DNA from 2 places in the Thermanaerosceptrum fracticalcis genome. Region 1 is predicted to be linked to the other one. Evidence: riboswitches for the same ligand, from Rfam matches in the RefSeq annotation. Region 1 holds a riboswitch; the other holds the start of a gene.

The links. A riboswitch is a leader RNA that binds a small molecule or an ion and turns the genes downstream of it on or off. The one in region 1 is predicted to bind thiamine pyrophosphate.
Region 2: it holds a riboswitch for thiamine pyrophosphate, as region 1 does, so the genes downstream of both, thiM (hydroxyethylthiazole kinase) here and BR63_RS18570 (thiamine-binding protein) in region 1, are expected to answer to the same signal.

What each region holds. Positions count from the first base shown of each region.
Region 1 is NZ_CP045798.1:3,673,349-3,688,802, forward strand. Features, by position in the region: gene BR63_RS18555 (NADH-quinone oxidoreductase subunit NuoF) at 1-460, shown strand, start outside; gene BR63_RS18560 (NADH-dependent [FeFe] hydrogenase, group A6) at 460-2,274, shown strand; gene BR63_RS18565 (M20/M25/M40 family metallo-hydrolase) at 2,347-3,465, shown strand; TPP riboswitch at 3,512-3,624, shown strand; gene BR63_RS18570 (thiamine-binding protein) at 3,743-4,033, shown strand; gene BR63_RS18575 (ABC transporter permease) at 4,038-4,808, shown strand; gene BR63_RS18580 (ABC transporter substrate-binding protein) at 4,877-5,896, shown strand; gene BR63_RS18585 (ABC transporter ATP-binding protein) at 5,944-6,705, shown strand; gene BR63_RS18590 (hypothetical protein) at 6,724-6,927, shown strand; gene BR63_RS18595 (GGDEF domain-containing protein) at 6,998-7,279, opposite strand; gene BR63_RS18600 (DUF362 domain-containing protein) at 7,366-8,553, shown strand; gene BR63_RS18605 (hypothetical protein) at 8,636-9,007, shown strand; gene BR63_RS18610 (4Fe-4S binding protein) at 9,329-9,556, shown strand; gene BR63_RS18615 (DUF3842 family protein) at 9,716-10,123, shown strand; gene BR63_RS19830 (methyl-accepting chemotaxis protein) at 10,308-11,159, shown strand; gene BR63_RS18625 (hypothetical protein) at 11,562-11,720, shown strand; gene BR63_RS18630 (4Fe-4S binding protein) at 12,006-12,617, shown strand; gene BR63_RS18635 (hypothetical protein) at 12,618-14,063, shown strand; gene BR63_RS18640 (benzoate/H(+) symporter BenE family transporter) at 14,091-15,335, shown strand; gene BR63_RS18645 (hypothetical protein) at 15,360-15,454, shown strand, end outside.
Region 2 is NZ_CP045798.1:1,577,823-1,593,276, forward strand. Features, by position in the region: gene BR63_RS08230 (response regulator transcription factor) at 156-851, opposite strand; gene BR63_RS08235 (hypothetical protein) at 1,016-1,153, opposite strand; gene BR63_RS08240 (DNA polymerase IV) at 1,187-2,392, shown strand; gene BR63_RS08245 (hypothetical protein) at 2,379-2,690, shown strand; gene BR63_RS08250 (hypothetical protein) at 2,982-3,119, shown strand; gene BR63_RS08255 (rhomboid family intramembrane serine protease) at 3,231-3,914, shown strand; gene BR63_RS08260 (DMT family transporter) at 3,911-4,822, opposite strand; gene BR63_RS08265 (MurR/RpiR family transcriptional regulator) at 4,991-5,836, shown strand; gene thiC (phosphomethylpyrimidine synthase ThiC) at 5,889-7,187, opposite strand; gene thiM (hydroxyethylthiazole kinase) at 7,240-8,052, opposite strand; TPP riboswitch at 8,143-8,255, opposite strand; gene BR63_RS08280 (beta-keto acid cleavage family enzyme) at 8,397-9,227, opposite strand; gene BR63_RS08285 (aspartate aminotransferase family protein) at 9,254-10,591, opposite strand; gene BR63_RS08290 (TAXI family TRAP transporter solute-binding subunit) at 10,802-11,824, shown strand; gene BR63_RS19750 (hypothetical protein) at 11,935-12,060, shown strand; gene BR63_RS08295 (TRAP transporter permease) at 12,128-14,098, shown strand; gene BR63_RS08300 (TAXI family TRAP transporter solute-binding subunit) at 14,275-15,225, shown strand; gene BR63_RS08305 (DUF1850 domain-containing protein) at 15,342-15,454, shown strand, end outside.

The DNA of each region.
Region 1 (15,454 bases):
TTTAGAGTTTACCCAGGATGAATCCTGTGGTAAATGTACACCCTGCCGGGTAGGAACCAAACGCATGCTGGAGATTTTACAGCGTATTACCATGGGGGATGGTAGAGAGGGTGATCTTGACCTTCTAAAAAGCCTGGCCGAGGATATTAAAGATACCTCTTTGTGTGGACTGGGACAGACTGCACCCAACCCGGTCCTGAGCACCCTTCGCTTTTTCGAAGATGAATACCTGGCTCATATTCTGGAGAAACGCTGTCCGGCGGGAGTATGTGCCAGGCTTGTCCGTTACGAGATAATTCCCGAAAAGTGTACAGCCTGTACCGTGTGTGCCAGGGTCTGTCCCGTTGACGCTGTCACGGGCACCCCTAAGAAGCCGCCCTATTTTATTCACCAGGATATCTGTATTAAATGCGGAGCCTGCCAGGCCAAATGTCCTTTTAGCGCCATAGCCAAGGAGTGATGATGATGAAGGAAGAGCAAAAGGTCAGCCTGACCATTGACGGCAGAAAAGTGACGGTACCCGAAGGAATGTCGGTTTTAGAGGCGGCACGGCATGCAGGGGTGGATATTCCTTCCCTGTGCTATTTAAAGGGTGTGAACGAGGTGGGGACCTGCCGGATTTGTGTAGTAGAAATAGAGGGATCCAAAAACCTGCAGGCCTCCTGTACCTATCCTGTTTCTGAAGGTCTGGTGGTAAGAACCAATACCAAGAGGGTGCTGAAGGCCCGCCGTACCGTACTGCAGCTTTTGTTGTCGGAACATCCCCAGGATTGTTTGACCTGCTACCGCAATACCAACTGTGAACTCCAGGCCATGGCCCATCGTTTCAATATAGTGGAAATTCCTTTTCACGGGGAGCGCACCACCTTTCCCAATGATGACAAGTCTGTTGCTGTCATGCGGGAACCTTCTAAATGTATTCGCTGCCGCCGTTGTATCGGTGTGTGCTCGGCTATACAAACAGCCTATGTTTATTCTGCTACCCATCGGGGTTTTGAGTCTATTATTTCCCCTGCCTTTGGGATGAGTCTGGATGATGTAGCCTGTATCACCTGCGGGCAGTGTGCCAATGTCTGCCCTACTGCGGCTATACATGAGCCTGATAATACCAGTCAGGTGTGGGATGCCCTAAATGATCCGGAAAAATATGTTATTGTCCAGGTGGCTCCCTCGGTTCGTGTTACCCTGGGAGAGGAATTTGGGTTTCCCATTGGCTCTGTAGTTACAGGACAGATGGTAGCTGCCTTGCGCAAGATGGGTTTTGCTAAGGTCTTTGATACAGATTTTACGGCCGACCTCACGATTATGGAGGAGGGTTATGAATTCCTGCAAAAACTAAAAGCGGGGGGCCCCTTCCCCCATTTAAGCTCTTGCAGTCCCGGCTGGATTAAGTTTTGCGAACACTTTTATCCCGAGTTCTTAGACTGTGTATCCACAGTTAAGTCTCCCCACTCCATGTTTGGTGCTTTAGCTAAAACCTATCATGCTGAAAAAGTGGGGATAGACCCTGCCAAAATGGTGGTCGTCTCTGTAATGCCCTGTACTGCCAAAAAATATGAGCTAAACCGCCCGGAGATGAATGACAGTGGGTTTAAGGATGTGGATATAGCCATTACTACCCGGGAGTTGGCCCGCATGATTCGCCAGGCCGGTATTGACTTTGCCAATTTGCCGGAAGAAGAATTTGATACCCCCATGGGTATAGCCAGCGGCGCCGGCCTGATCTTTGGGGCTACAGGGGGAGTGATCGAAGCGGCTTTACGGACGATTTACGAGATCACCACAGGTAAGGAATTACCTTTACCCCAATATGTCCAGTCTCTTCGCGGCATGGATGGTCTCAAACAGGCGGAAGTTGAGCTGCCCCAGGGAAAAATCAGGGTAGCCATTGCCCATGGCACGGGGAATGCCCGGATGCTTTTAGAAAAAATAAAAAGCGGGGAAGTTTATCATTTTGTAGAAATCATGGGTTGTCCCGGTGGCTGCGTGGGAGGAGGAGGGCAACCCATCCTCCCCTTGCGCAGGGGTTGGGAAGGGACCATAGATTATAGAATGGATCGCGCCGATTCCCTTTATAAAGCTGAAAAGGAACTGCCCTACCGCAAATCCCATGAAAACCCGGCAGTAAAAAAGCTGTATGAAGAATTTTTGGGTCATCCCCTTAGTGAAAAGGCCCACAAGCTCCTGCATACCAGCTACACGCCCCGTTCCCGCTATCCGAAAGGGATTCCCCAGGTGTACGCGTTGCCTGAACCTGCCGTATACGAACAGTGAGGCTTCCTGCTATAATTTAGTTATACTGCCAACTATCAACTAACAACTACCAACTAAAACGGGGTGTGTCTAATGATTAACCAGGAACGTATAGTTAAGGAATTCATGGAAATGGTGCAGGTAGCCAGTCCTACCAAAAAGGAAGGGCAATTTGCCCAGCTGTTAAAACATAAGCTGGAGGCCATGGGCCTGGAAGTTTATGTGGACAATGCGGGCAAAGAGGCGGGGTCAGACACCGGAAACGTGATTGGACGGTTAAAGGGCAATAAACCCGGGCTGCCTGCCGTGATTTTTGCTGCCCATATGGATACCGTATCACCCGGTGAGGGTATTAGACCGGTGATTAAAGAGGGTATTATTTACTCGAGAGGCGATACTGTCCTGGGTTCTGATGATAAAGCGGGAATCGCCGCCATATTGGAGGCCCTGCGTCATCTCAAGGAAGAGGGCATATCCCATGGCGACATTGAGGTTGTTTTTACTATTGCCGAAGAAGGGGGCCTGTTTGGTTCGAAATACCTGGACTACAGCTTATTAAAGGGTAAGATTGCCTTTGTTTTAGACAGCGGTGGGGCACCGGGAACGATTATCAACAGGGCCCCTGCCCAGGATAAACTCTCTTTTGTTATCCACGGCAAAGCTGCCCATGCCGGCGTAAGCCCCCAAGAAGGAATCAGTGCCATTCAGGCAGCAGCTAGAGCTATTGACCGGATGAAACTCCTGCGGATTGATGAAGAAACCACTGCCAACATTGGGGTTATTAAAGGAGGTAGTGTCACCAATATTGTTTGTGACCGGGTGGAAATTGAGGCCGAAGCCAGAAGCCTTTCCGTAGAAAAGCTGGAGAAGCAGAGCCGGCATATGGTGGAGTGTATGGAAGAGGCCTGCCGGGAATTTGGCGCCAGGCTGGAAAGCAATGTGGAAAGGGCTTATAACCCCTTTTTTGTAGAGGAACAGGACCCCCTGGTATTGGCAGCCAGGAAGGCTGCAGAGAAATTAGGCCTGGAGAGCAGGGTAATTTCCACCGGTGGGGGCAGTGATACCAATAATTTTAACGCCCGGGGGATTAAAGCCGTTAATCTGGGTGTCGGCATGAGCAAGGTGCATACTCTTGATGAGTTTATTCCCATTAAGGATCTGGTCGATAGTGCCCGGTATGTGGTGTCTATAATTGAAGAGCTGGGAAAATAAAAAAGGTTGTTTGACGTTTTAAAATACTTGCGTTAAGATATGATTAAACTACATAAGAGGGGAGCTGGGTGAACCCGGCTGAGAGGGCATTACTATAATATGCCGACCCTTTAACCTGATCTGGATAATGCCAGCGGAGGGAATATGAGCATAAAGTGTAGAGCCGCTTCCTAGCTGGGGGCGGCGTTTTAGTTGCAGTTGATAGTTGTTAGATGATAGTTGTTAGTATAATACAGGAAGTCCCATAGTCGAAGCGAAAATCGGGAGGAGTGGAATTATGGCAACGGTCAATCTGAGCTTACAGGTAATACCCAAAGTAGAGGACGAGAGAACCTACGAGGTAGTGGATGAAGCCATTAAAGTCATCCGGGAATCAGGGGTCAAATACCTGGTGGGTCCCATGGAGACTACCATGGAAGGAGAATTGGACACCCTCTGGGAAGTGGTGAAAAAGGCTCAGGATGCCTGTATCCGGGCAGGAGCTTCCAGGGTTATGTCCGTGATCAAGATTGACTATAAGCCGGAGGGAGTGACCATGGAAGAAAAAATACATAAGTACAGGAGTTGATGTGATGAAACGATATGTCTCGTCTTTTCTTGCTTTTCTCATTTTATTGCTCTTGTGGGAATTTTCTGTGGAGATTTTCCAAATTGAGAAATTTATTTTACCTGCCCCCAGTCTCGTGGCCGGGGCTTTGATAGCATCCTTTCCTCTTCTTCTGGAGCACAGCCTGCAAACCGCTGTGGAAGCTCTTTTAGGCTTTGGCCTTGCCGTAATCATGGGCACGTGTCTGGCTTTGGCCATGGGCTTGCTTCCCTGGGTGAAAAGGACAGTTTATCCTTTAATTGTGGTTTCCCAGACCATACCCATTATGGCCGTAGCTCCCCTGCTGATCATCTGGTTTGGTTATGACATTCTGCCTAAGGTACTGGTGGTGGCCCTGGTTTGCTTTTTCCCCATCACCGTAAGTACGGTAGAAGGTCTGGATCATATTGACCAGGATATGGTGAAACTGCTTTTGACCATGGGGGCTACCCCCGGGCAGATCCTGAGGCTGGTAAAGTTCCCGGGAGCCTTACCGTCCTTTTTTGCAGGACTGAAAATATCGGCCACCTACAGTATTATGGGCGCTGTCATCGGTGAATGGCTGGGTGGGTCCAAAGGTTTAGGAATATACATGACTCGTTCCATGCACTCTTTTCTTACGGAGCGGGTATTTGCCTCCATTGTGGCGATTACCGCCATGAGTCTAATCCTTGTCGGAATCATTGAAATAATCGCCAGGTTAACTATGCCCTGGCTGTATCAGAAAATATCCTGGCAACAGGATGAAAAGGTGTAAAGCCTCTCCCGCTTACACTTCGCTTAGCGGCGGGAGCTTCCTAATTCATAGAAAGGTAGGAATGATTTATGAAAAAATTGTTTACAGCCTACACCCTCCTCATCTTTGTTTTGATGGCGCTGACCGGATGTACATCTACTGCTCCGCCCAAGAAAGAGGAACCTGCCCCCGTTCCTGCTCCTCCACCTCTCACTAAAGTTACAGTGATGCTGGATTGGACCCCCAATACCAACCACACAGGCTTATATGTAGCTAAAGAAAAAGGCTTTTATAAAGAGCAGGGGCTCGATGTGGAAATTCTACAGTCAGGTGAACCGGGACCGGCCCAGTTAGTAGCTGCGGGCAAAGTGGATTTCGGAGTCAGTTACCAGGAGGAAGTGACTAATGCGCGCGCAGCCGATATTCCTATCGTTTCCCTGGCGGCAGTTATTCAACATAATACCTCAGGTTTTGCTTCGCTGAAAGAAGCCAATCTAACCCGTCCCAAAGATCTGGAAGGCAAGCGCTATGGGGGATGGGGGTCCCCGGCTGAACATGCGGTCATTGAAGCGGTCATGGCCAAAGACGGCGGTAATGGGAAAAAAGTAAAATTTATCGATATCGGTTCCGCTGATTTTTTCTCTGTTATTGGTAAAAAAGTGGATTTTACCTGGATTTATTATGGTTGGGACGGGATCCAGGCCGAATTAAGAAAGATCCCTTTGAATGTCATCATGCTCAAAGATTTTGATAAAGCCCTGGATTATTACACTCCTGTCATTATTACCAGCGAAAAGAATATTAAAGAGCGGGCAGACCTTGTAAAAAAGTTTATGCATGCAACAAGCAAGGGCTACGAATTGGCTATTGCCCAACCGGAAGAAGGAGCCAAGATTCTTCTCAAACATGCTCCCGAACTTAACGCCGAACTGGTAATGGCCAGCCAGAAGTGGCTGAGTACTCAGCTTCAGGCCGATGCTCCCCAGTGGGGCCGGCAAAAAAAAGAGGTCTGGGAGGGGTATGCCCAGTGGATGTTTGAACGCAAGCTTCTTGATAAAATGATTGAAGCTGACAAGGCCTTTACCAATGAATTTTTGCCCCCAAAATAAGAGGTATACAGAGGGGAATATTAGGATGAAGGTAAGGGGAGAGAAATATGTTGGAAATTAAAAATATTACAAAGACCTATAGCTCTCCCCAGGGAGAAATATGGACATTAAAGGATATTTCCCTGGCCGTTGGCAAAGGTGAATTTGTTAGTATCATCGGGCCCAGCGGTTGTGGCAAGAGCACCCTCTTTAATATCATCAGCGGTTTGGAGAGGCCGGACCGGGGGAAGGTCCTTTTATCCGGCCAGGATATCACGGGACAGAAGGGGCATACGGCTTACATGCTGCAAAAAGATTTGCTCCTCCCCTGGCGTACCGTGTTGGACAATTGTATTTTGGGGCTGGAAGTACAAGGGGTTGCCAGGGACGTGGGCCGGAAACGGGCTGAGGCCCTTTTGCCGGAATTCGGCCTTGAGGGGTTTGCGCGGAGTTTTCCCGTCGTATTATCGGGTGGTATGAGACAAAGGGTGGCTTTCCTCCGGACCATGCTGCAGGGGAAAGAGATTTTGCTCTTAGATGAACCCTTTGGTTCCCTGGATGCCTTTACCAAAGGGGAAATGCACGAGTGGCTCCTGGGAATCTGGGAAAAATATCATCCTACCGTCCTCTTTATCACCCACGATGTAGACGAGGCCCTGCTTTTGTCGGACCGGGTCTATGTCCTCAGTACACGGCCCGCTACGGTGAAACTGGATGTAGAGGTAAAACTGGAAAGACCCCGTTTTCGTGATCTGATCACGGAGGAAAAATTTGTAAAATTGAAGAAGTTGTTACTGGAAGCATTAGCCCAAAACAAACCTCACTCTTAGCGGTGAGGTTTTGTATTTATGCACTTACGGAAGCATGATCCCATTCTCCAGTACTTTAATACGAATGAATTTACCAGGATTCATGATGATCTTGAGTATTATCACAGGAACGTAGTAAAACACTATGAAACCTTCTCCCAAACCCGCCAGGTATGGAAGAAAATTGTAACTTTTTTAACCTCACAGCAACCGGTGAACAGGGCCCACAAAGAAATTGTGTAAAAATCACGCTCCCGGTTACAAAAAGACTCCTTTGAAAAAGGGCTGACCTAATGTGTTTTTAGGTCAGCCTTTAAATGGCAAATTCGTCACCGCCAATCCTGGCTGCTATACCTTGAGTACCCAAAGCAGTAGAAATAATTTCTGCCGTTGTTATAAGTAATGAGTCACCAATCTCATGACCCAGGGTATCATTGATCAGTTTGAGTCCGTCCACGTCACAAATTATCATACCTACCGGCTGGATGGGTCCTTTTTCCAGGGTGCGCATTATTTCCTGGAAGTAGGCGCGGTTATATAGCCCGGTCAGGGCATCATGGAGGCTAAGGTATTGATGATGTCTTAAATTAACCAAAAGGGTTAATTTTTTGGTTACAAATAGGATTAACCACAGATTTGGCGAAAGGAATAAATGTTTAGTTTTTACAGAGGAGGAATTTCATGAGTATCGTAGCTATAACCCGGGGCAACCTCTATCCCTCCCGAGAAGAGATACACCGGCAGGTATACCGGGCTATTGACCTGTTGGGAGGGATTAATTCCTTTATAAAAAAGGGCGAGCGTGTCCTGATTAAGCCTAATGTAACCGAGGATCATCCAGCCGATAGAGGGACAACCACCGACCCCTATATAGTAGAAGCCCTGGTAGGGCTGTGCCGGCAGGCTGGAGCCGGGGAGATCATCATCGGCGAAGGGGCAGGGGTAGGCAAAGATTCTTTAGAATGTATGGAAAAAACAGGCTGGTTCATGTTTACAGAAAAAGGCATTCGCCTGGTGGATCTTAATAAAGAAGAGAAAGTGAAAATTTCTATTCCCAATGGTCTTGTCTTTAAAGAGTTAAAAATAGCCAAACTGGCCCTGGAAGTAGATGCCATTATTAATGTGCCGGTTTTGAAGACCCATGTGGCTACTCTAATTACCTGCTGTTTAAAAAATATGAAAGGTGTTATACCCTACGAAAGCAAAAAAGCCATGCATTTTCACGGCCTCCACGAGGGAATTGTGGACTTAAACACTGTGATCAAACCTCGCCTGAATGTGGTGGATGCCCTTGTGGCCCAGGAGGGGCTGGGGCCTGTTTCCGGTACTCCCCTGCCCTTGGGCATGATTATGGCTGGAGCCGATGCCGCAGCTGTGGATACGGTGGGCGCTCATATCATGGGTGTGGAAGTACGGGAAGTAAGACACCTGGTCCTGGCAGGAGAAAAAGGTGTAGGCTGCAACCAGCTAAAAGAAATCAAGGTTGTGGGAGAAAAACTGGAAGACTGTGTTCATCCCTTTGTGCGGCCTGACCTGAAGCTGGAGTTTGCCGGTTTTAAAATAATTAGTGAAAAGGGCTGCAGCGGCTGTAACATGCAGGTCATGATGACTTTGAAGAGGATGGATGCAGCCGGGGAATTAGACCTTCTCCGGAAAAGATACAGTAAGGTAAATATTATCTTTGGGCAAGGAGATTTAACGGAGGAAGGTTTAAGCATCCTGGTTGGTAACTGCCAGAAAAAGAATAGAGCGAAAGGCGCTCTCTTCGTGGAGGGCTGTCCGCCGGCAGGCTGGTATATAAGGGATGCTATCCGGAAGGAACTTCTGGGGTTAGAGACCTTAGTGGATCCGGGGCCCATTGATTTATAGCCGGTACTATAAATTTCCTTCCCTGTATAAAATATCAGCCAGCGAACAGAATAAAGGTAGCAAATACAGAGGAGGATGGTTTATGGCTGATAAAAATATCCTGGCTTATTTCAAAAGCCCTGATCAGGCCCAGGAAGCGGCGGCTAAACTTAGAGACTTGGGTGTCATTGATCTCCAGATAGATCGTTATCGTAAATATCCGGGTGATGGTGTAAGCCAGTTCATGAATCCGATTACCGGCCAAATTGAAAGCCTGGCCGATTTGACTTTGGGGTTGGAAGATTCCGGACCCGATTCACGTGTCTTATTGGATGCAGATGTGACGGCTAGCGGCTTCAGTGACGGGGGCAATGAGGTGGTAACCGGTCATGATATCCTTCTTACGGCTGTGGTGGATGAAGCCAAACATCATCAAGCTTTAGATCTTTTACGAGAAGCTGGGGCCCTTGTGTGAACATATATCTATTAAACCTGGTTATAAAGCGACCAGGTTTTTTTGTTTTTTTCTTTGCACCACAGGCACAAGGGCAACTAGGCTTCTGCCTTCACCTTTGGCTCGTACCTCAGGCATAAGTCTCGCTACGTCACTGCGTTCCTAGTCTCGCTATAGCACAAGGCCAAGTTTTCTTTGCACCACAGGCACAAGGGCAACTAGGCTTCTGCCTTCACCTTTGGCTCGGCACAAGCCAAGTTTTCTTTGACTTTTTTAAGTTGGTGACATATAATAACAACATAATAGATACCCCTTGGGGGTATATATGTGAGGTGGTTATTTGTGGAAACAAAGAGAAAGGTTAAGCCCGTAGCCAAAATATTGAATGAGCGGTGTGATGGTAATCCCTGGTGTCCTTCGATGCGGGTATGTCCGATAGGAGCGATTAAAGTAAAAGAATCAAGAGGGTTGATCATGAAAAAGGTGGTTCTGGAAGTGGATAAAACCAAGTGTACAGGCTGTGGAAAGTGTTTAAACTACTGTGCTCACAGGGCTATCACAATTAATTAAAATAATTCTCCCAAGAAAAAAAGAACTGCTGGAGGGTTTAGTACTCACCAGCAGTTTTTCTTTATCTGTAGAAATAAAAGAGACCAGTATGATACTATTTAGATGTACTCTATAATAAAGATGCACCGTTTTTAATATAGAAGAAAGGTGGAGAAGAATTTGAGTATATTAGTGGTAGATGGTTTGGGGGGGGGATTAGGCGCACAGATCGTAGCCCAGTTGCGCCTGCAGCTGCCTCAAGCCGAAATTATAGCGGTAGGAACAAATTCCACAGCCACCACGGCCATGGTTAAGGCGGGAGCCAGCAAAGGGGCCACAGGGGAAAACGCAGTACGGGTATGTTTGAAAAATGCCGGCTGCGTCATAGGGCCAATAGGAATCGTTTTGGCGGATTCCATGCTGGGTGAGATTTCCCAGGCAGTTGCCAGCATGATTGCCAGCAGTCCTGTTCCTAAAATACTCATTCCCGTGAATCACAAAAACCTGGAGATAGTGGGTATGCAAACCCAGCAGCCCCTGGCCGAATTGATTAAAGAGGCCGTACAAAGGGCGAAAAACTACCTGTAATAACAAACAAACTAAAAATCCTTCCGGAGGCTTTGATAACTTTCCAATGTCTCCATCTGTCAAGAATGAAGACATCATGCTACATAAGTAAAATATTAGATGGGTGGTTTCGAATTGTCTAACATCAATACATTATTTTATAATAAAATAGTACAAGAAGTGTCAACAAAATTAGGAGGTAAATATGCATATTAATGGCAAACCCGAACTGCTAGACCATTTCCAGGGAGCAGCGCCTTTCTTTAATGTTATTCTGGAGGAAGACATAGGAATTTTTGTTTATGACAGGAGTTCACTGCTTACCTACATACCCAGTTCTAAGGTAGACCTTGGTTTGAAACCTGGCAGTCCCGTTACGGAAGGGTCTATTCCTGACCGCTGCATGAAGAGTGGGAAACGCATAGTGGTAATGATCAGCAAGGAAAGGTCACGCTGTGGCGTACCTTATTTAAGCTGTGCTACTCCTGTTTATGCCGAGGGGCAGGTGATCGGCTGCATTATTACCAACCAGAGCTTAGATGCATATTTTAAAATTACCGATGTAGCGAACAACCTGGACCATTCTTCGCAAGACCTTTCTGCCTCTATGGAAGAAGTGGCTGCCCAGGCCCAGAACCTGGCGGAAACAGTGAAAGCTTTAGACCAACTGGGTAAATCTTTATCCGAAAACATCATCAAGACTGATAATATCATACATTTTATCAAGAATATTGCAGAGCAAACCAATTTACTGGGTTTGAATGCGGCTATTGAGGCGGCCCGGGTAGGTGAGATGGGGCGCGGTTTTGGTGTGGTAGCGGAAGAAATCCGTAAATTAGCCACGGAGAGCGCTCGTTCGGTCAAAGAGATTACGGAGGCTTTACGTCAGGTTCAGGCAGGGATAGCTGAGTTGTCACAGAGGGTGGGAAACATAGAAAACGCTGCCCAGGAACAGGCGGCTGTGGTTGAAGAGGTTACAGCATCCAGTTCTGAGTTATCTCATGTGGCAGGTGATTTGGCAGTGTTCGCTAAAAATATGTATAAACTTACAGAGTAGGAACAAAGACTGGTTTATACCAGGGCTTCAAAGTTATGAAATTTTGTTAAACATGTTGCTCTTTCCTGGTGCAGTCTCTGAGTGATTGCAGTGGAAAAAACATTTAAAAAAGTTTGCCCGCAAGTAGTAAAAATGTATTAAAATAATTATAAAGTTCATATAAAATAAGGGGGTATTGTATGTTCACGAAACACTGGATGTTAAGAGAAACTGCTCATTGCAAAGAAGGGTGCATACGTTAGTCCTGGGCATGACGAAAACTGCCCGAAACCCCTGGCCCATAAGGCCAGGGGTTTTTAAAATATTTCTAACAACTAACAACTATCAACTATCAACTAAAAAATGACCATGCACCATCATACTCTACACCGCATATATAGTTGAAAAACAGGTGGTGAGTGTATGTTTAAGGGTTTCTTTACCGGTACCGTAGCTCAGAAAAAAATGGCCCGGGCTCTTGCAGATTTCAATACCCTTACCCAAAAGAGAGAAAAAGGAACTCACTGGAAAAAAGAAATTGTGCAGGAGTTCCTAATTCCCTATGGTAAAACATTAGCATAAATTAAGGATAAACACGTGTCGCTGATTTACTTCAGCGGCATATTTTTTTGGATAATTTTTTGTCTTGGGGTCTTTGCTTTTCCAAAGAAGGACTAAATAGCCAAAAAATAAAAATAAAATAAAATATATTTTTTAGAAGGAATATCTACTAGTAGATAGAAATATATATACAACAATATAAAACTGCGTTCAATAATATGGAACGATTTGATGGGGGTGAGAGTAAGGGGAGTTTTTTAGGCGTTGAAAGTTTATTAGTCCATTACAATATGGGGAGGTATGCTTGTGAAACTCATAACCTTAGTGGCTAAAGTGGACAAAGAAAAATGTACGGGTTGTAAAACCTGTGCGAAGGTATGTCCCACAGTAGCGATTGAAATTGTGGATAGGAAAGCAGTTATTAACGAAGAATTATGCCGCGGCTGTGGCAACTGTAATCAGAGATGCCCTGTTTATGCCGTGACCATGGAAAAGCTGGAGAAACCTTATAAGGTTTCGGTGGCTGTGGAGGATGTTCCTTATGAAAAGATTGACGAGTTATGCAAAAAGGCCTTATTAAATCCTGAACAAATCATTTGCTACTGTACCGCTACCCGCGCTGAGGAAGTGGCGGCCGCAGTTCTAAAAGGTGCAAAATCTCCGGAAGAACTGTCGCAGCTTACCGGGGTTAGGACAGGTTGTAAGGTTGAATGTATTCAACCTATGCTTCGTCTCTTAGAAGCTCATGGCGTTACACCTGTACCTCCAGAAGGTGGTTATCAATGGTATGGCCGGACCCCCACAATATGGGATATACCGGAGGAAGTAAAGAAAAAATATAGCAGCCGTGGCTTTTATTTCGATGAAGATATTAAACTCCTTAACAAAGTTAAAGATACTAGAAAGGAGGAGAAATAGATGTTGAGAAAGCCTATTACCCCGCAGAAACCCCGTGTGTCCCAGTATGGTGTGGATCCTAAATATGTAACGAAAAGGGTAGCCGAATATCCTGAGATTACCTCCGTTATGTTGAGTGATCTGTTTCCTGATACTCCCAAGGTGATTTACCCCAGTGAAAAGGGTATTGCCGCTGTAAGGGAAGCTGCCGAAAAAGCCTTAGAAAACATCGATATGAGTATGATAAAACCCGGAGACTCTGTTAATGTATGTGCCTCTCACCATGGCTTTACCTTACTGGGTGGAGAGCCTTATGCGGAGCTTTTGCGGACAGTCAGAGATGTGATTGCCAGAAAAACCGGAACCGACAATATTCGTTTAAGAGCCGGGGTTGGTCTTCGCTTCCGGGAGACTGAAGAATATATTAAAGCTTTTAAGCTGGATGAACACTATAAAGGTAAGGCCCGTGGCGTAGCTCCTGTTGATGAAGGCATACCCATTGAAACTGAGATAGGGACCCTTTATGGGATTAAGGCTATTTATGATGCTGACTGGATAGTTCACGTTCATAACAGTGATGTGCGCGAAGTCCACTTCCACCGCCAGGTTGACAGGGCGGTAAAACCCTTTGGCATGTCTTATGCCAGGATTGAAACCCGTTCCACATATCACCAGAATTTGGGCCCCAGAGGGGCCAACTTTACCGCCCGTTCTATCTTTGCTTCAGAATTTGTACAAAGCAAGTTTGCTTTCACTGCCTTTCTGGATATGTCGCCTGTGGGTGTGGTGGGTGTTGATGCCGACAATGACCTCTATGCCTTAAACGACAGGCTAACCGTGGCAGGCTGTAAATATTACGGGAAAATTATGACTCTTTTGGGGCAAATAGATGAGTGTATTGCCGCTTTAGATTTCCCCTGCCCCGTACCTTATGTATTTGCTGCTGGTGTCATCTATGCCAACTTCGTAGGGGCCAATGTAGATCTCTTTGATTTAGAAGGTGACCTGCCTCCTTATACCTGGTATACGGAAGCCTTCTATGGCAAGGACGGTAAACCTTTAATCGAGGGAGTTGCTCCCGTTAACCCCGCTATTAAGATGTGTGTGCAAAATTACGGGTGGGGTGGTTATCCCAGCGCCTTCTTCAGTGAACACATTCCCACCATCGTTGTAGGCCGGGAACAGGCAGAAGTAATGAACCGTGACCCCCAGAATATCGAATACATGTCTCATGCAGTAATTGCTGATAACCTTGATACGGCAATGGCATTTGCCTATAAGACTGCCAAAACCGATAAAGTGATTATCTTTGACGGGGCAGCCGGTGGTATCAACGTCAGCGAATCCCTGGCCAAGTTCCTGATAGAAAAAGCTCCCTATGTCAACAAACTGGTGGATGAAGAATTACTCCCCAAATGGTTGCGTCAGCGTGGTGTAGACCCTGAGGTTCTGAAAAATTTCAAGTGAGCGGATTGTAGAAGGGGGATATAAAGCATGAGTTTAGAAGTCAAAGAGGCTAGGAAAAGCATTATAGAACCGGGACCGGGATTTGCCAGCGGTTTAGCCGATCTGGGCAAACATTTAAACGCCAATACCATCACGGCCGGTACTGTGGCCGCCGTATTCGGCTGTACGGGGCCTGCGCTGATTGTCTTAAATGCCGCCCAGACCGGTAAATTGACACAGCCCCAGGCTATATCCTGGTTATTTGCCATTTACTTTTTCGGTGGTTTGATTAGTATTATCCTGGCCTTGAAATACAAACAGCCCATTAACGGTGCCTACTCCATACCAGGTGCTGTAATGCTCATTGATTCATTAAAAAACAATTCTCTAAGTGATGCAGCAGGGGCCTATCTGGTGGCCGGTCTCATCGTCCTTATCCTCGGCTTGACAGGTTTGATCGGAAAAGTGATGAGATGGTTACCGGTTCCTATCGTCATGGCTATGATTGCAGGGGCTATGATCAGATTCGGTACAGGTATCGTAACTTCCACACAGGCTGCTCCCGTGATTGGCTTTGCCACCTTAGTTGGTTACTTTTTGGCACCTAAAGTTTCTAAAAAACTACCCCCAATTCTTACGGCTTTAGTACTGGGTATAGCCGCTGCCGGTTTCACAGGACAATTAAATTTTGCCGGGGTTCAATATAAATTAATCGGCCCGGAGATTATCATACCCACCTTTAATATGGGAACTATGCTTTCCATAGCCATCCCCCTAGCGGTGCTGGTCATGGGTGCGGAAAATGCCCAGGCCTACGGAGTTCTAGTTTCTCAAGGGTATAAACCCCCTATTAACACTATGACTATTATCAGTGGTATTGGTGGAATCCTTACTTCTTTCTTCGGTGGTCATAACGCCAATATTGCAGGACCCATGACAGCCATTTGTTCTTCCGAGGAAGCTGGCGAAAACAAAGAAGGCAGATACGCAGCTACCGTTGTCAATGGTATCCTCTTTGGAAGCTTCGGACTCATTGCCAGTATTGCTGTAGCCTTTGTCACAGGCTTACCTAAAACATTAATCGCCATTGTGGCCGGGCTGGCCATGGTGGGCGTTTTGATCAGTTCTTTTGAATATGCCTTTAGTACCAAAAAATTCAGAATGGGTGCTTTCTTCGCCTTAGTAATCGCCATGTCTGGCGTAACTATTCTTAAAATCAGTTCTCCCTTCTGGGCTTTACTGGGGGGCGTTGTTGCCTCACTGATTGCCGAACCCAAAGATTTTGACAGTTAAAAAACAGGTCTATAGGAGGTCATAATGCACATTGCCCAGGATTTGCGGGACGATATATTTCTCTCGGTAATGCATAAAAAAGTAAGGGCCAATATTACTGTAGAAGACAGTGGTATCGT
Region 2 (15,454 bases), 1.7 Mb from region 1:
GCTCCAGCTTATTATTGATATTCCCCACCTGTCGTTATTTTCCTGCCAAAAATTTACCTGCATTAGTCAAATCTTATTTTGGTAATTAAAAACCGTATAACAGGTATTTACCCGCCATACGGTTAAAGATTATCTCATTTTCCAAAATTGAATCTTTAGGAGCTCCGGAAACGGTAACCAACACCCCGAACTGTTTCAATATAAACAGGATCATCAGGATTATCTTCCAGCTTACAGCGCAAAAAACGCACATGGACATCTACGGTACGTGTTTGGTCCAAAAAATCATATCCCCAGACTTCTTTGAGGAGGAATTCCCTTTTTAAGACTTTTCCTTTATGAGACATGAGTACTTGTAACAGCTCGAATTCTTTAGGGGATAGTTCTAAACGTTGGCCTTTTTTTAAGACTTCATATTCGCCTACCCGTAATTCTAATTCCCCTACTTTAATGACTTTAGGCTCAGTTTCAACAGCTTCGTTTTTTTTGTTGCGAAGACGCACCTTTATCCGGGCTTGTAACTCACGGAGACTGAAGGGTTTGGTAAGATAGTCCTCTGCACCCAGTTCTAAAGCGACGACCTTATCCAGTTCTTCCCCTTTGGCTGACAGGATCAAAATAGGTATATCTTTTAAAGCCTTATCACCCTGCATTTGGCGACATACTTCCAGCCCGTCCATGTATGGCAGCATCATATCCAGAAGCACAAGATCCGGGTAAAATTCTCTTGCCATTTCCAGAGCTTGTCGTCCATCACCGGCTATTCTTATATAATGGCCTTCCTTCTCCAGGTTGTACTTTAGCAGTTCTTGTATATTCTCATCATCATCCACGATCAGTATTTTAGCCATCTCGTCAACCACCTATCATAACAACTTATTGCTTCTACTATATCTTCTTCATGTTTAGAGACAATTCTTTTTGGGTAAAAGATTTGTTAATTCCTCTTTAACTAAAACTAAGAAAACCCGAGGCTTCGCCTCGGGCCTTTTTGTCTAGCGGATATTCCGTAATTTTATATTCGTACTTTCCTTAACAAAGGATACCCGGCCATAATCGTAAGCAGGGAAGACAGGCTCAAGAGGGTATGGGAATCTACTCCATATTTACCATCTAAGTAATATTTGACGAACGTATGTTTGGGTTGTATCATAGAGATACACACCTTTAGGAGGAATCCCCACGTATGTTTGGTGATGTTATGAAGCGATCAATTTTATTGTGTGATATGAACAGTTTCTTTGCTAGTTGTCATCAAGCCATCCATCCAGAACTTAAAAATAAAGAAGTTATAGTAGCCGGTGACCCTGCAAAGAGGACTGGAATTGTACTCGCCGCGAGTTATCCTGCAAAAGCCAAGGGTATTAAAACCGGTATGGCGCTTTGGGAAGCAAAGCGACTTTGTCCAAACGGGTACTTTTTCAAACCTAATTATCCTCTTTATATAGATTTTTCCACCAGGATTTTAAAAATAGCTCGTGAATTTACCGATTTAATTGAATGTTTTAGTATAGACGAGTTTTTTGCCGATGTTACCGGTGTAACGCATCTTTTTGGCCAACCGAAAGAAATAGCAATAAAAATAAAAGAACGTATAAATTTAGAGGTGGGAGTATTATGCAGCATCGGTATAGGTCCTAATAAGTTAATTGCAAAAATGGCAGCTGACCTTCAAAAGCCCAATGGTCTTACCATGGTTGAAAGCATAAATCGCTTTAAGGAAATTTTCTGGCCCATGCCCGTCAGGGAATTATTTGGTATTGGCTCCAGATACGAAAAGCACCTTTATAGTTATAACGTCAAAACCATTGGGGACCTGGCCAACTTTCCCGTAGACATTTTAAAAAAACGCTGGGGCAAAAACGGTGAAATGTTATGGTTTTGCGCCAACGGGATTGACTATAGCCCGGTAGTTCCCAATTCACTGGACATTTCCAAAAGTATTGGCCACCAGAAAACTCTCCCCCGGGACCTGCGAGGCTTTCAAAATATTAAGATCATCATGCTGGAACTCAGTGAAATCGTTGCTAGACGCGTCCGCCAGGGCGAGTATGCCGGTCGTACAGTGCATTTAACTTTACGAGATACGCAACTTAACTTTCTTACAAGATCCATGAGCATGAAAGAATACACTGACCTCCCTGACGATATATATAAAACCTCATGTACGCTCCTGGAAAAGCACTGGAACCAATCTCGGCCAGTGAGGTTAGTTGGTATTACTATTAGTAACCTAATAAAGAAAGAGCATGAGCAATACGATTTATTTGGAGAAAGAGAACGCCAAAGAAAGTTAGTAATGGCTTGCGATGAAATCCGTGACCGGTTTGGGGAAAAGGCTATTTTCAGAGGTATTTCACTAAACGAGGCGAGCTTGCATGGTATTAAATAACAAAAATGTCCTATGGGAAAAACACCGAATGTACCTGCCCGATATGAGAAAGAAGGCTATTCATCGCTGTAGGGATTGTAAGTTTTTCGTAGCAATAAAAGGTAAAACGGAAACTAAATATGGTTGTGTAGTTAATATTAAGGCCTATGGAAATCTGGAAAAGAGAATTCCTTCCGTTATTCCCATAATGGAAATCATTAAACGGGTTGGTTTAGAAGGTTTAGAAGACTGCTTAAAATTTAATGACCCTGATGCCCAAAGTTGTGGTAGGTTTGACAAAAAATGCGCAACACCATAATTAACCGGTGTTGTGCATATTGTTAAAAATGATACGTAAGTCGACACTCTCATTATGCTATACAAGTCGTAATTACTGTCTATCAACAAAACGGCCTTGTTCTGGCAACCATTCACGAAGCCAATGCTGCCATCCAGTCTTTATATACGTTTATTGGAGAACTTCGGGAAGAAGCCGAAAGTCTAAGTCAAGAACAATAATTTTATACCCTTTTTGTCCTTTCCCTCATATCATAGTAGTGGACAATATAATATAAATAACAGTTGTAGTTATAATGAAGGAGGGATTTTAATGAACAACTGGATTTGGGTCTGTAAAAATGTAATTGATTATGAAAAGGTTACTACTGAACCGCTGCGGGAGAAGTGGATATATTCAATTAAACCAAAACCTGTTCCCACTTCCCCCGAGCCAAAAGCAAAGGAATAGCAAGATAAAAAGAGCGGTTGGCTAAACCGCTCTTTTCCATGTCTTCTCCACTATCCGTATATCTTTGCCAAATAAAGTGTTACAATAAGATATATTAAAGGGAGGTGCCTTATGATACCATTACGAGACAGTACCCGTTCCCGTAGTTTCCCTCTCATCACCATTTGCCTAATTGTTATTAATCTCTACATATATTTCGTGCAGGCCACCAGTTCACGCGTTGAACTCCAGTCAATTATCGTCAATTATGCCCTCATTCCGGCCCACCTTACGGAACGGTTGCAAGAGTTATCCTGGACAGGTATTCTTTATCCCCCTCTGATTACATCGACTTTTTTGCACGGCAGCTGGTTTCACGTACTCTTTAATATGCTTTATCTTTGGGTCTTTGGCGATAATATCGAGGATAAACTGGGACGTTTCCGTTTTCTCATCTTTTATCTTTTATCTGGTATTGGGGGTAATATTGCCCACATTTTAACCAATCCCGCTTCACCCATTCCTTTAGTGGGGGCCAGCGGAGCCATTGCCGGAGTACTGGGCGCCTATTTTATTACCTTCCCCCGGGCCAGGGTAACCTCTCTCATTTTCATTCTTTTCTTTATAACCATTAAAGATATCCCGGCAGTGATTTTCCTTTTCATCTGGTTTGTCATTCAGGTGTTGAACGGCATCGCCAATTTAGGCATGATGGGAAATCCCGTAGCCTACTGGGCTCACATCGGCGGTTTCGTCGTAGGTATTTTGCTCATGCTGATTTTACGGAAAAAACCAAGACCTTACATTTACCCCTAATTTTCCATCGGGTTTTCCTTAGACTGGACTAATTGTCTATTTTTTCCCGGATACTGCAAGACAAAAACCCCAAGTATAATCAAAGCACCTCCCACCAGTTGCACCGGTGACAGCATTTCGTCAAATGCGAGCCAGGCCAAAACCACCGTAACCAACGGTTCGATGGTGCTGATGATGCTGGCCCTGGCCGCCCCTATGAGTTGCACACCTAACCAGAAAAAGAGAATCGCTACTATGGTAGAAATTAGCGCTATTCCAGCAATCGTTAACCAAGCCAGGGATGTAAAGTTAAAAGACAAATTTCCCGTTGTTACTCCAAAAATTATATATGTACTGGCTGCTCCCGTAATGATATAGGTCGTAGCTTTAATGGGCTCCAATACACGCAGTACATTACTACCCGTGACAATATAGACAGTGTAGGTGCAGGCAGCGCCTATGCCAAACAAGATACCAAGAAAATCAATTCCCTCAAAAGAGGTACCCAGGACTAAAAGCAGTCCCAGAGAGGTAATGAGTAAAGCTAAGCCCTTTTGCCTTGTATAGGTTTCCTGCTTAAGAACAATGGTGGTTATGGTTACCAAAGCAGGATAAAGGTAGAGGAGCATCCCGGCCAGTGAGGCCGGGATGCGGCTTACAGCTAAAAAGAAACAGGCCGACATGCTGCCGTAACCTAGGGCGCCCAACAAAAAAAGTTTTGACGTAACAACAAAGGGATATGGTTTTAAATCCCTTTTTATAAAGGACAAGTAGCCCCAAAAAAAGAGAAATGCTAATGTGAAGCGTAAGAAGAGTACGGTGGGAACATTAGCCCCTCCATCATAAGCAAATTTGGCAAAAATGGACATAGCACCAAAGGATGCTGCTGAGATTGTAGTAACGATGAGCCCTAACCTGTCTGCAGGCATATGTCCACCTCTTAATAGGCTTTTAGTCTTACTTTTAATTTTAATGGATATGATATCTTTTTACTACTTTTCTTTATAACAGTTCTCAATTTATAGGCCCCTAGCCCAGAACATGTTAATATGCTAATATTTAAATGCAATCAATAGCACCAATACGAGGAGATAGTTATGAACCTTTCTTTGAGCAAACGTATCCAGGAAAAGTTCCCCACTATGAGCACCAACCACCGTAAACTGGCAGAATTTATCTTACAGCACTATGATAAAGCAGCTTTCCTTACGGCTCTGGAATTGGGACAAACCCTGGGTATGAGTGAATCAACAGTCATACGTTTTGCCACTATGCTGGGCTACGACGGCTATCCCCAACTTAACAAAGCATTACAGGATATGATCAAAAATAAAATTACCACAGTGGAAAGACACCGGCTATCCCTCAAAGAAGATAGCAATGTTCTGGAATGGGTTTTTCACACAGATATGGAAAACCTGAGAAAAACCATGGCAGACGTGAATGTCCAGGATTTCCGCTCCGCCGTCCAGGAAATCATTCAGGCCCGCAATATCTATATCATTAGCCTGCGCAGCGCCACCGCCCTGGGACAATTCTTGCATTTTTATCTTCATCTCCTCTTAAAGAACTCCCGTCTAATCTCCGGGACCGGTACTCTTTTTGAAGAATTGCTTGCTGTAGGACCAAAAGACGTGGTCATCGGTATTTCCTTTCCCAGGTACAGCCGTCAAACTATTGAAGGACTCAAGTATGCCCAGGAAAAAGGTGCCCACACCCTGGCCATTACCGACTCCGTGACCTCTCCTCTTTCCCAGTACAGCAAACGCCTCCTGGTAGCCCACAGCCATATGGGGTCCTTTATCGACTCCTTTGTGGCACCGTTAAGCCTGATCAATGCCCTGATTATTGCCGTGGGCACAGCGGAATCGGAGAAAACTACCCAGGCCTTAAGCCAGTTGGAAGATATCTGGGCCCGGTTTAAAACTTATTACTCGGAATGAAAAATATAGCCCCTGCCAAATTATCTGTGGAACTGGCAGAGGGCTATATTTTTTAGCAGCCTGTAAATGTAGTCCCCAGGTATTCGCTAATCAACTTATATGCACAGAATTTTCCGCACATGGTACAACATTCCTGGCTGTCTTCATTTTTAGCTTTGCGCATTTTTCCTGCTTTTTCAGGATCAATAGACAACTCGATCTGTTTTTGCCAGTCTAATTTTTTCCGGGCCTTAGCCATTTCTAAGTCCCACTCCCAGGCCCCTTTAATACCCTTGACAAGATCGGCAGCATGGGCCGCAATCCTGGCCGCGATGACGCCCTCCTTCACATCTTCCACCGTGGGCAGTCCCAGATGTTCCGCCGGTGTTACATAACATAGAAAATCGGCGCCTGCCGAAGCTGCTATGGCTCCACCAATAGCGGAAGTAATATGGTCATAACCCGGAGCCACATCTGTAACTAATGGCCCTAAAACATAAAAAGGCGCATTATGGCACAAGGTCTTTTCCAGCTTCATATTGGCTTCTATTTGATCTAAAGGAACATGACCAGGCCCTTCCACCATGACTTGTACCCCGGCTTCCCTGGCCCGTTTTACTAATCCACCCAGAATAATTAATTCTTTAATTTGCGGGGAATCAGTAGCATCGGCGAGACAACCTGGCCTTAAGCCATCACCCAGACTTAAGGTTACATCGTACTTTTTGGCAATGTCCAAAAGACGGTCGAATTGCTCAAACAAAGGATTTTGTTTCTGGTGATGTAACATCCAGGCTGTGATAAAGGATCCGCCCCGGGAAACGATATCCATAACTCTACCTTTTTCTTTTAGTTCCTGGATAACTTCCAAGGTAACGCCGCAGTGAACAGTGATAAAATCAGCCCCATCCTCACAGTGCTTCTCGATGCCGGCAAAAATGTCATCGGCCGTCATTTCCACCATACCTTTACCCTTTTTCTGGGTGTCTACCAGGACTTGATAGAGAGGAACGGTCCCTACCATCACAGGACTGGCCTCAATAATTTTTTTGCGAACGAGATTAATATCTCCCCCTGTACTTAAGTCCATGACAGAATGGGCACCTGCCTTAAGGGCCACACTCAATTTTTCCAGCTCTTTTTCTAATTCTGGATAGGCATCAGACGTGCCGATATTGGCATTTACTTTGGTAGATAAGCCCTTACCCACAGCCATTGGGCGAATCCCTTTGTGATTTACATTACAGGGTAGAACGGCTTCGCCTGAGGCTATTTTTTCCCGTAATTCTTCCGGCGTTATTTTTTCCAGTTGGGCCGCCTCTTCCATTTCCTTTGTCACAATACCTTTTTTGGCAGCTTCTAATTGTGTCATATTTTTCCACACCTTTCCTTTACCTAAATTAAATCTCTCTTTCTAAGGGCTCTTATTGAACATCTAATTTAGCCCCTTCCATCATCTCATCTGGAGAAAGATTAAAAATATAATCAAATAATTTCTCTTTAAAGGTGCCAATACCGTCCTGACCCCTCAGAGCTTGATAAGCTTTTTCCCCGGCCAGACCCATTGTCATGATTCCTGCCACAGCGGCCAAAAAGTAATCTTTGGTAACACCACAGTAGGTTCCCACTAAAGATGTAGCCATGCAGCCGGTTCCCGTGACTTTCGCCAGCATGGGGTGTCCATTTTCGATAAAGGCTGTTTTAATGCCATCGGAGATAATATCCTTTGCTCCCGTGACGGCTACTGTGCAGTTTAATTTTTGGGCAAGATTAATGGCAATTTCCCTGCCTCCCTGGAGGTCATCCCCGGAGTCCACCCCTCTTGTTTTGGCGGCCAAACCTGAGAGCACTTTTACTTCTGACATATTCCCTCTGAGCACGGATATTTTAACTTCCTGTATGATTTCTTGAGCAGTTTTGGTTCTCAATTGTGTAGCCCCTATCCCCACGGGATCGAGAATGACGGGGATCCCCAGCTTATTGGCCTGTCTCCCTGCCAGGATCATGGATTCAATAGTTCTACTGTTTAATGTTCCGATATTAATCACTAAAGCAGAAGCTATGGCCACCATTTCTTCTACTTCATTTTTATCATCAGCCATAACGGGAGAACCTCCCAGGGCCAAAACAACATTGGCACAGTCATTTACAGTAACGTAATTGGTAATATGATGGACCAGCGGTTTTTGTTCTCTTACCTCATGCAAAAGTTGGGTAAAAGCTTTCTTAAACTCCATATAAAATACACCTCCAGGTAATATTTAAAAAATAAAAAGCACAAATCCCAGGATGGGGATTTGTGCCCGTAATTCCATATACAAATCTGTATATGTATGACATCACTTCCCTACGCTGGTATTATCCAGATCAGGTAAAAGGGTTAAAGAATTTAGCGGTCCTTAATCTCAGCCGGCCTTATCCAGCTCCCCTAGTGTTTAAATATTTTATTGTAATAACTCTTTTTAGATTTATAGTAATACAATTTCAAAGACAAAATCAAGTAAAAATTGACGCAAAACGCAAAAGACTTTTTTTCACAGTAAATCAGTAATCAACTGATCCGTTTTGACAAACCAATCTTTTACTTATGCAGTATTTCTAAACCTAAAATTTGCCGCGCCTCTTCTGGTGTGGCAATTTCTTTTCCCATAGCCAGAGCGATATTTTTAATTCTTCGCACCAGACTAACATTGGTAGCTAAAACACCTTTACTGTAATAAATGTTATCTTCCAAGCCCACGCGCACATTGCCGCCTAAGGCCAGCGCCATGGTCGATAACGGCACATGGTCTTTCCCAATGGCAGATACGGTCCACGTAGCACCTTGGGGTAGATTCTGATACAGAAAGAAAAGCTGTTGGAAACTAGCGGGTTGGGAACCAGGCACACCGAGAACAAGGTTAATTTGCAGGGGCCAGTCGATGACACCCTGTTTGACAAGCTGCATGGCATTTGCCAGCATCGCTGTGTCAAAAACTTCTATTTCAGGTTTCACACCATAAGCTCGCATTTGTCCCGCCAAATAAGCAATAGTCTCAGGGTCGTTCAAATTTGCCTTGGTCGGAAAATTGGATGACCCTGTAGCCAGACTGGCCATCTCGGGTTTAAGACAAATCATTTGTCCCCTTTCCAGGTAAGAGTTTCCTGCCCGGCCCCCTGTAGAGAGCTGTGTAATAATGTCACAATCCTTTTTCTCCGCCAAACGCTCTAAAATCTCCCTGTAAACATTCACATCCGAGGTTGGTTTGCCTTCTTTGTCCCTGGCATGAATATGGGCAACTGACGCTCCTTCTTTCCAGCATTCATATATTTGATCTGCAATTTCTTGGGGCGTTACGGGGAGATGGGGATTCATCTCTTTGGTTGGCACATTGCCTGTTGGCGCTATCGTTATAATTACTTTGTTTCCCATTTGCATCTTCCCTCCTGTGCTAATCCTCACTTATACTGAGAGATCCTTTTTTCAAACTCACGGAAGCCCCCTTCCATCCGCTCCACCAGTTCATCGGCTTCCGCCCTGGTCATAATCAGGGGAGGTGCCAATAAGAACTGGTCGCCATTCTCTCCATCGGCCATACCGTTGCCGGGATATACGATGACGCCGAAATCCATCAAAGTTACGGTAAGTTTCTCAGCAATATTCAGGGAAGCAGGGAAAGGTTCCTTAGTATCTTTATTCTTAACGATTTCTACCCCTTGCATCAGGCCTTTACCACGTACATCACCCACATACCAGAATGGCAGTAATTTTTCCTGTAGTTGTGTTAAGAGATACTCTCCCACGTTGCGGGAATTTTCTACCAGATTATCTTCCAGGATGGTCTTGACTACAGCCACAGCTACGGCAGCCGATAAGGGATTTCCGCCGTAAGTATGGCCGTGGACAAAGGAACCCGAACCGTTTTTAAAAACCTCGTAAATCTCATCTTTAGCAATAACACCGCCCAGGGGTGAATATCCGGCGCTCATGCCTTTGGCCACACAAATCAAATCAGGCACCACTCCCCACTCCTCTATGGCGAACATGGAACCGGTGCGGCCAAAACCGGTCATTACTTCATCGGCAATGAACAGGATATCGTAATGATCGCAAATCTGCCGGATTATTTTAAAATAGTCCTTATGAGGCACCAGGGCCCCGCAGGCCGCACCCACAACGGGCTCGGCTATAAAGGCGGCAATGGTATCGGCCCCTTCCAGCTTTATTGCTCTCTCTAAATCCAGGGCACATTCCACACTGCATGTTTCTTGGTCTTTATCAAAGGAGCAGCGATAACAGTAGGCCGGCGCCACATGGGGAAAATTCAGAAGTAAAGGCGAATATTTTTTGCGCCGTTTATCGCCTGTCATGGAAAGGGCGCCTATGGTGTTGCCATGAAAACTCTGCCAGCGGGAAATGATGCGGTACTTAGACGACTTGCCGTCCCGTTCCAAATAGTACTGACGTGCCATTTTGAGGGCTGATTCGGTGGCTTCAGAACCACCCGAGACCAGATATAACTTGTTTAATGAACCGGGAGCCAGGTGAGCTACAAGATCGGCCAGTTCTTTGACAGGACCGGAGGTCCATCTGGATAAATGGGTAAAAGCTACTTTTTCGGCCTGCTCTGTCATGGCTTTTATTACACGGGGATGTCCATGGCCCAGGTTGGCCACGGCTGAACCTGAACAGGCGTCAATATACTTTTTCCCCTCCTTATCATATAAATATATACCTTTACCGTAGTCAACTTCCGGATAGCTTTTGCGCAAGTTCCGGTAAAAAACATTATCCATACTACTTCCCCCTTTGTTTATGATTTTTTTCCTTCATTATACTATATATTATGCAGGAATTGCATCATTATTTTATAAACACTTTTTATGTAATAAAATCCTTGCTAACATAAATTGCGCGAAAATACTGTATACAGGTGGATTTCCTGCATATTATAGGTTATAATGAATAATAACATGCAAAAGAAGATTTTAAAAGGAGGAGAGAGAATGAGGAAGAAAAGTATTGCAATGCTAGTCCTGGTTATCTTCGCTATAAGCATTGCCCTCACCGGCTGCAGCGGCGGCAGTAAAAGCCAGCCGCAGAAGGAAGAGAAACCCAAGGTAGCTCAATTGTTCCTGCTTACCGGTTCCACAGGGGGTACCTACTATCCTTTAGGGGGAGCCATGGCCAATACCTGGAACAAGCATCTGGCCGGTAAAGTCCAGGTTACTTCCCAGCCTTCCGGCGCCTCGGTAGAAAACCTCAAACGGATTGGTAAAGGTGAAGCCCAGTTGGGTATGGCCATGAACAACATCGCAGACCAGGCCTGGAAAGGTGAAGGTGATGCCTTCAAGGATACAGGAGCTATTAAGAACTTCCGCACTATCGGTGTTATTTATCCCGAAGTATATCAAGGGATTGCCGCAGCAGATAGTAAAATTGAATCCATTGCTGATTTAAAAGGAAAGAAAGTGGCTATCGGTCCTACGGGCAGCGGTACAGCCGTCATTTCCAAGGATATTTTTGCTGAATATGGACTTAAACTTGAAGATTTCAAACCCGAATACGCCGGTTTTGGTGATGCGGCAGGTAAGTTTAAAGACGGCCATATTGATGCCAACTTTGGTGTACTGAGTGTACCGGCAGCCGCTATCCAGGACGTTATGACTGTACGCAAGATCAAGATTATTGAAATCAAAGGCGACATGTTTGAGAAGCTAAAAGCTAAATACCCCTTCTTCAGCCAGTATGTGATTCCCGCCGGTACCTACGGTAATGAGAAAGATGCTTACACCATTAACATGCAGGCGGCCTTATACTGTAAAGCAGACCTGCCTGAAGACCTGGTCTATGATTTAACTAAAGTTTTCTATGAACAAAGTGCCGAAATTGCTGCCGCCCATGCTGCAGGTAAGTACATTAAACTGGAAAAAGCTTTGGACGGTATCACTACTCCTCTTCATCCCGGTGCGGTAAAGTACTATAAAGAAAAAGGGATTAAGATTCCTGACAATATTATGCCGAAATAAATAATTCTCCTAAATTGGGGACATTCCCGTCCATTTTCCGACTTCCGAAGTCCGACCCAAATCACTAGTAACTAACAACTAATAACTAGTAACTTCTCAGATAAGCAGGTGTGTCCATTACCGATGGGGACATTCCCGTCCCCAAAGAACGGCTAATACTTCAGCGGGTGTGTCCCCTTTCCTTTGCCGAAGAGGCCGGTGCCTTGCCTGGTGCAGGTGGCCGGTCTTTTCTATAAACATATTTTCCTGCTAAAACATGCTCCGCTTCCTGTAACACTTTTATATAAAGAAAGGGGTATGAGAATGAAATGCAATAAAGATGAGGTTACAAATGTAGGAATTAATTTAAAAGCAGGAACGGCGGAAGAAATCATGGCTAAATACGATCGTGAATTTGCCTTTCGTAAGTTCCAAGGACCCTGGGCCCGTATCATCACAATAATATGTGTAATTTGGTCCCTGGGGCAATTATATACGGCTGCTTTTGGTATCTTCCCTTCCACCCTGCAAAGAGCCCCTCACGTCGGTTTCGCACTGGTCCTGATTTTTCTTTTGTATCCAGCCATGCGCAAAAGTAAAAGTATAAAAATTCCCTGGTATGACTACATACTGGCTATACTCTCTGCCTTAGTATCCTTGTACCATGTGATTTTTTATGAAGACCTTATCAACAGAGCAGGAAATTTTAATGACATGGATATGTGGATATCTGTTATCGCAGTTCTCCTGATCATCGAAGCTACACGTAGAATTGCCGGCCCTGTCATCACTTCTTTGGGAGTTGTTTTCCTGTTATACGCTTATTTTGGTCCAGAATTTTCCGGGTTTTTAGCCCATCCGGGCTTTACTGTGAAAAGAATTGCTACCTTTCAGTGGCTGAGCACTGAAGGTATCCTGGGCATTCCCATAGATGTTTCGTCCACTTTTATCTTTCTTTTTATGCTCTTTGCCGCATTTTTAAAGAAAACGGGTATCGGTGACTGGATGACCAATGTGGCCGTAGGTTTAACCGGCAGTGCTACAGGGGGACCTGCCAAAGCCGCGGTAGTGGCCAGCGCGACGCAAGGCACCATTTCCGGCAGTTCCGTAGCCAATACGGTGGGTACGGGATCCGTGACCATCCCTTTAATGAAAAGTATCGGATACCGCCCAGAATTTGCCGGAGCTGTAGAAGCTGCCGCCTCCACAGGCGGGCAGTTGATGCCGCCAATCATGGGTGCAGCAGCCTTTGTGATGACAGAGTTTCTCAATATTCCCTATTATAAGATAGCCCTGGCCGCTGCTATACCGGCTCTCCTGTACTTTACAGGCATCTTTATCACCGTTCATTTGGAAGCTAAAAAAACGGGGCTTAAGGGCCTTCCCAGAGAACAACTGCCTGACTGGAAACATCTGCTCAAGACGAAATGGTTTTTATCCCTGCCCCTTTTCGGCATTATCGTCATGCTGGTTAAAGGATTTACTCCTATGCTGGCAGCCCTTATCGGCATCTTAATGATAATTGCCGTAGCCATGATCCTCCCCGAAACCCGGCTGAATCTTGAGGATTTAGTCCAAGGATTGGAAGATGGGGCCCGCTCCGCCCTGCCTGTAGTGACAGCATGCGCCACAGCAGGTATCATTGTGGGCGTCATTACCCTTTCCGGACTGGGATTGAAGATGGCCGGCGGCATTGTGGGTTTAGCCGGAGGTAACGTTTATTTAACCCTCCTTTATACCATGATTGGTTCTCTTATCCTGGGCATGGGTGTACCTACTACTGCGAACTATATTATCCAGGCGACGGTTTCTGCCCCCGCTTTGGTACAGGTAGGCATCAATCCCTTGGCCGCCCATTTGTTCGTTTTCTATTTCGGTATCGTCGCCGATATCACTCCCCCGGTAGCCTTAGCAGCCTTCGCGGGTTCGGGGATTGCCAGGTCTGACCCCTTTAGGACCGGTTTTGAGGCCTTTAAGCTGGGATTTGCTGCTTACCTTGTACCTTATATCTTTGCCCTCTCCCCTGTTTTAATCCTGGTTAATGTTACACCTTTAGCCATCACCAAGGCACTAATTACAGCCCTCATCGGTATGTTTGGCATAGGGGCCAGCACCACCGGCTTCTTTGTTACCCGCTGTTACTGGTGGGAAAGGCTCCTTCTCTTCCCGGCAGGTGTCTGCTTGATTGACCCCGGCTCTTTTACCGATACTATCGGTTTAGTCATCATCGTAGTGATTTATGGCCTGCAAAAGTTGCGCAGCCGTTCTCCTAAAAGGCCATACGTAAATACTTAGTGACAAAGGGAGCTTCGAGCTCCCTTTTAATTTATTTCATTTATTTGTATATTGTATTTTGTATGACAAATACAAAATATTCGCAACTTATCCCTCTCTTGTCTTGAGTTAGCCCGGATAGTGTTATATAATAGTAAACGGGGTTTGACCCCTAAAAAGTTAGGGAGGGTAAAAAGATGAACAAAAAAGTTGTTGCTCTTGTCTTATGTGTTTTCATGTTTGCAGCACTGGCAACCGGTTGCGGTGAAAGTAAAAAATTTGTAAACATCGCTACCGGTGGAACCACAGGTACTTATTTCCCCTTAGGTGGAGCTTTGGCTGATATCTGGAACAAAAATATTAAAGGTATGAATGCTACTGCGCAAAGTACCGGTGCCTCTGTAGCCAACGTTAACCTCTTAAGAGACGGTAAAGTAGAAGTTATTTTTGTACAAAACGACATCGCTTACTATGCCGCTAACGGGACAGAATCCTTTAAAGACAAGAAGTATGAAGAAATCAGAGGTTTTGCTACCCTGTATCCCGAAAATATCCAAATCGTAACCAGGGCTGACAAAGGGATTAACACTTTAGCTGATCTCAAAGGTAAGAAAATCGCCGTAGGCGCTGCCGGAAGCGGTACAGAAGCCAATGCCCGTCAAATTCTTGAAGCCGCCGGTATTACTTATAACGATATCACTGTGCAGTACCTCTCCTTCGGTGAAGCAGCCAACAACCTGAAGGACGGTAACATCGACGCCGCCTTCGTAACCGCCGGTTATCCCACCGCCGCTATCTCCGACATCGCCGCTCAGCATAAAATTGTTTTAATCCCTGTTGATGATGCTACTGCCGATAAACTCATCCAAAAATATCCTTTCTATGCCAAAGATACTATCCCCGCCAACACTTATAAAGACCAGACCACAGAAGTGAAAGGCGTCGCCGTTATGGCTATGCTGGCTGTAAGTTCCAAAATGGATGAGAAAACAGCATACAGCCTCATTAAAACTATGTATGAAAATCAAGAAAGATTAAAAGCAGCCCATGCCAAAGGCGCTCTCATCAAACCGGAAACCGGTAAAAAAGGTATGGGGATTAAACTCCATCCTGGTGCAGAAAAGTTCTTTAACGAGCAAAAGAAATAGTCTGAAGGGGGAAACTGAGCATTGGAGCAATCCAATGCTCAGATTTTATGAAAAGACACCTGGTAAAAATTTTTCTCGCAGCGTTTATCCCGGCTGTATTGTTGATGCTTTGGGGGATGGAAAAAGATACAGTATTGACGATTCGCGATGTGGAACACAAAATAGAAAAGGAACTTTCTGTACCCGGAAAAGAGTTTACCTTGATTTACACACACTCGGTGCATAAAAC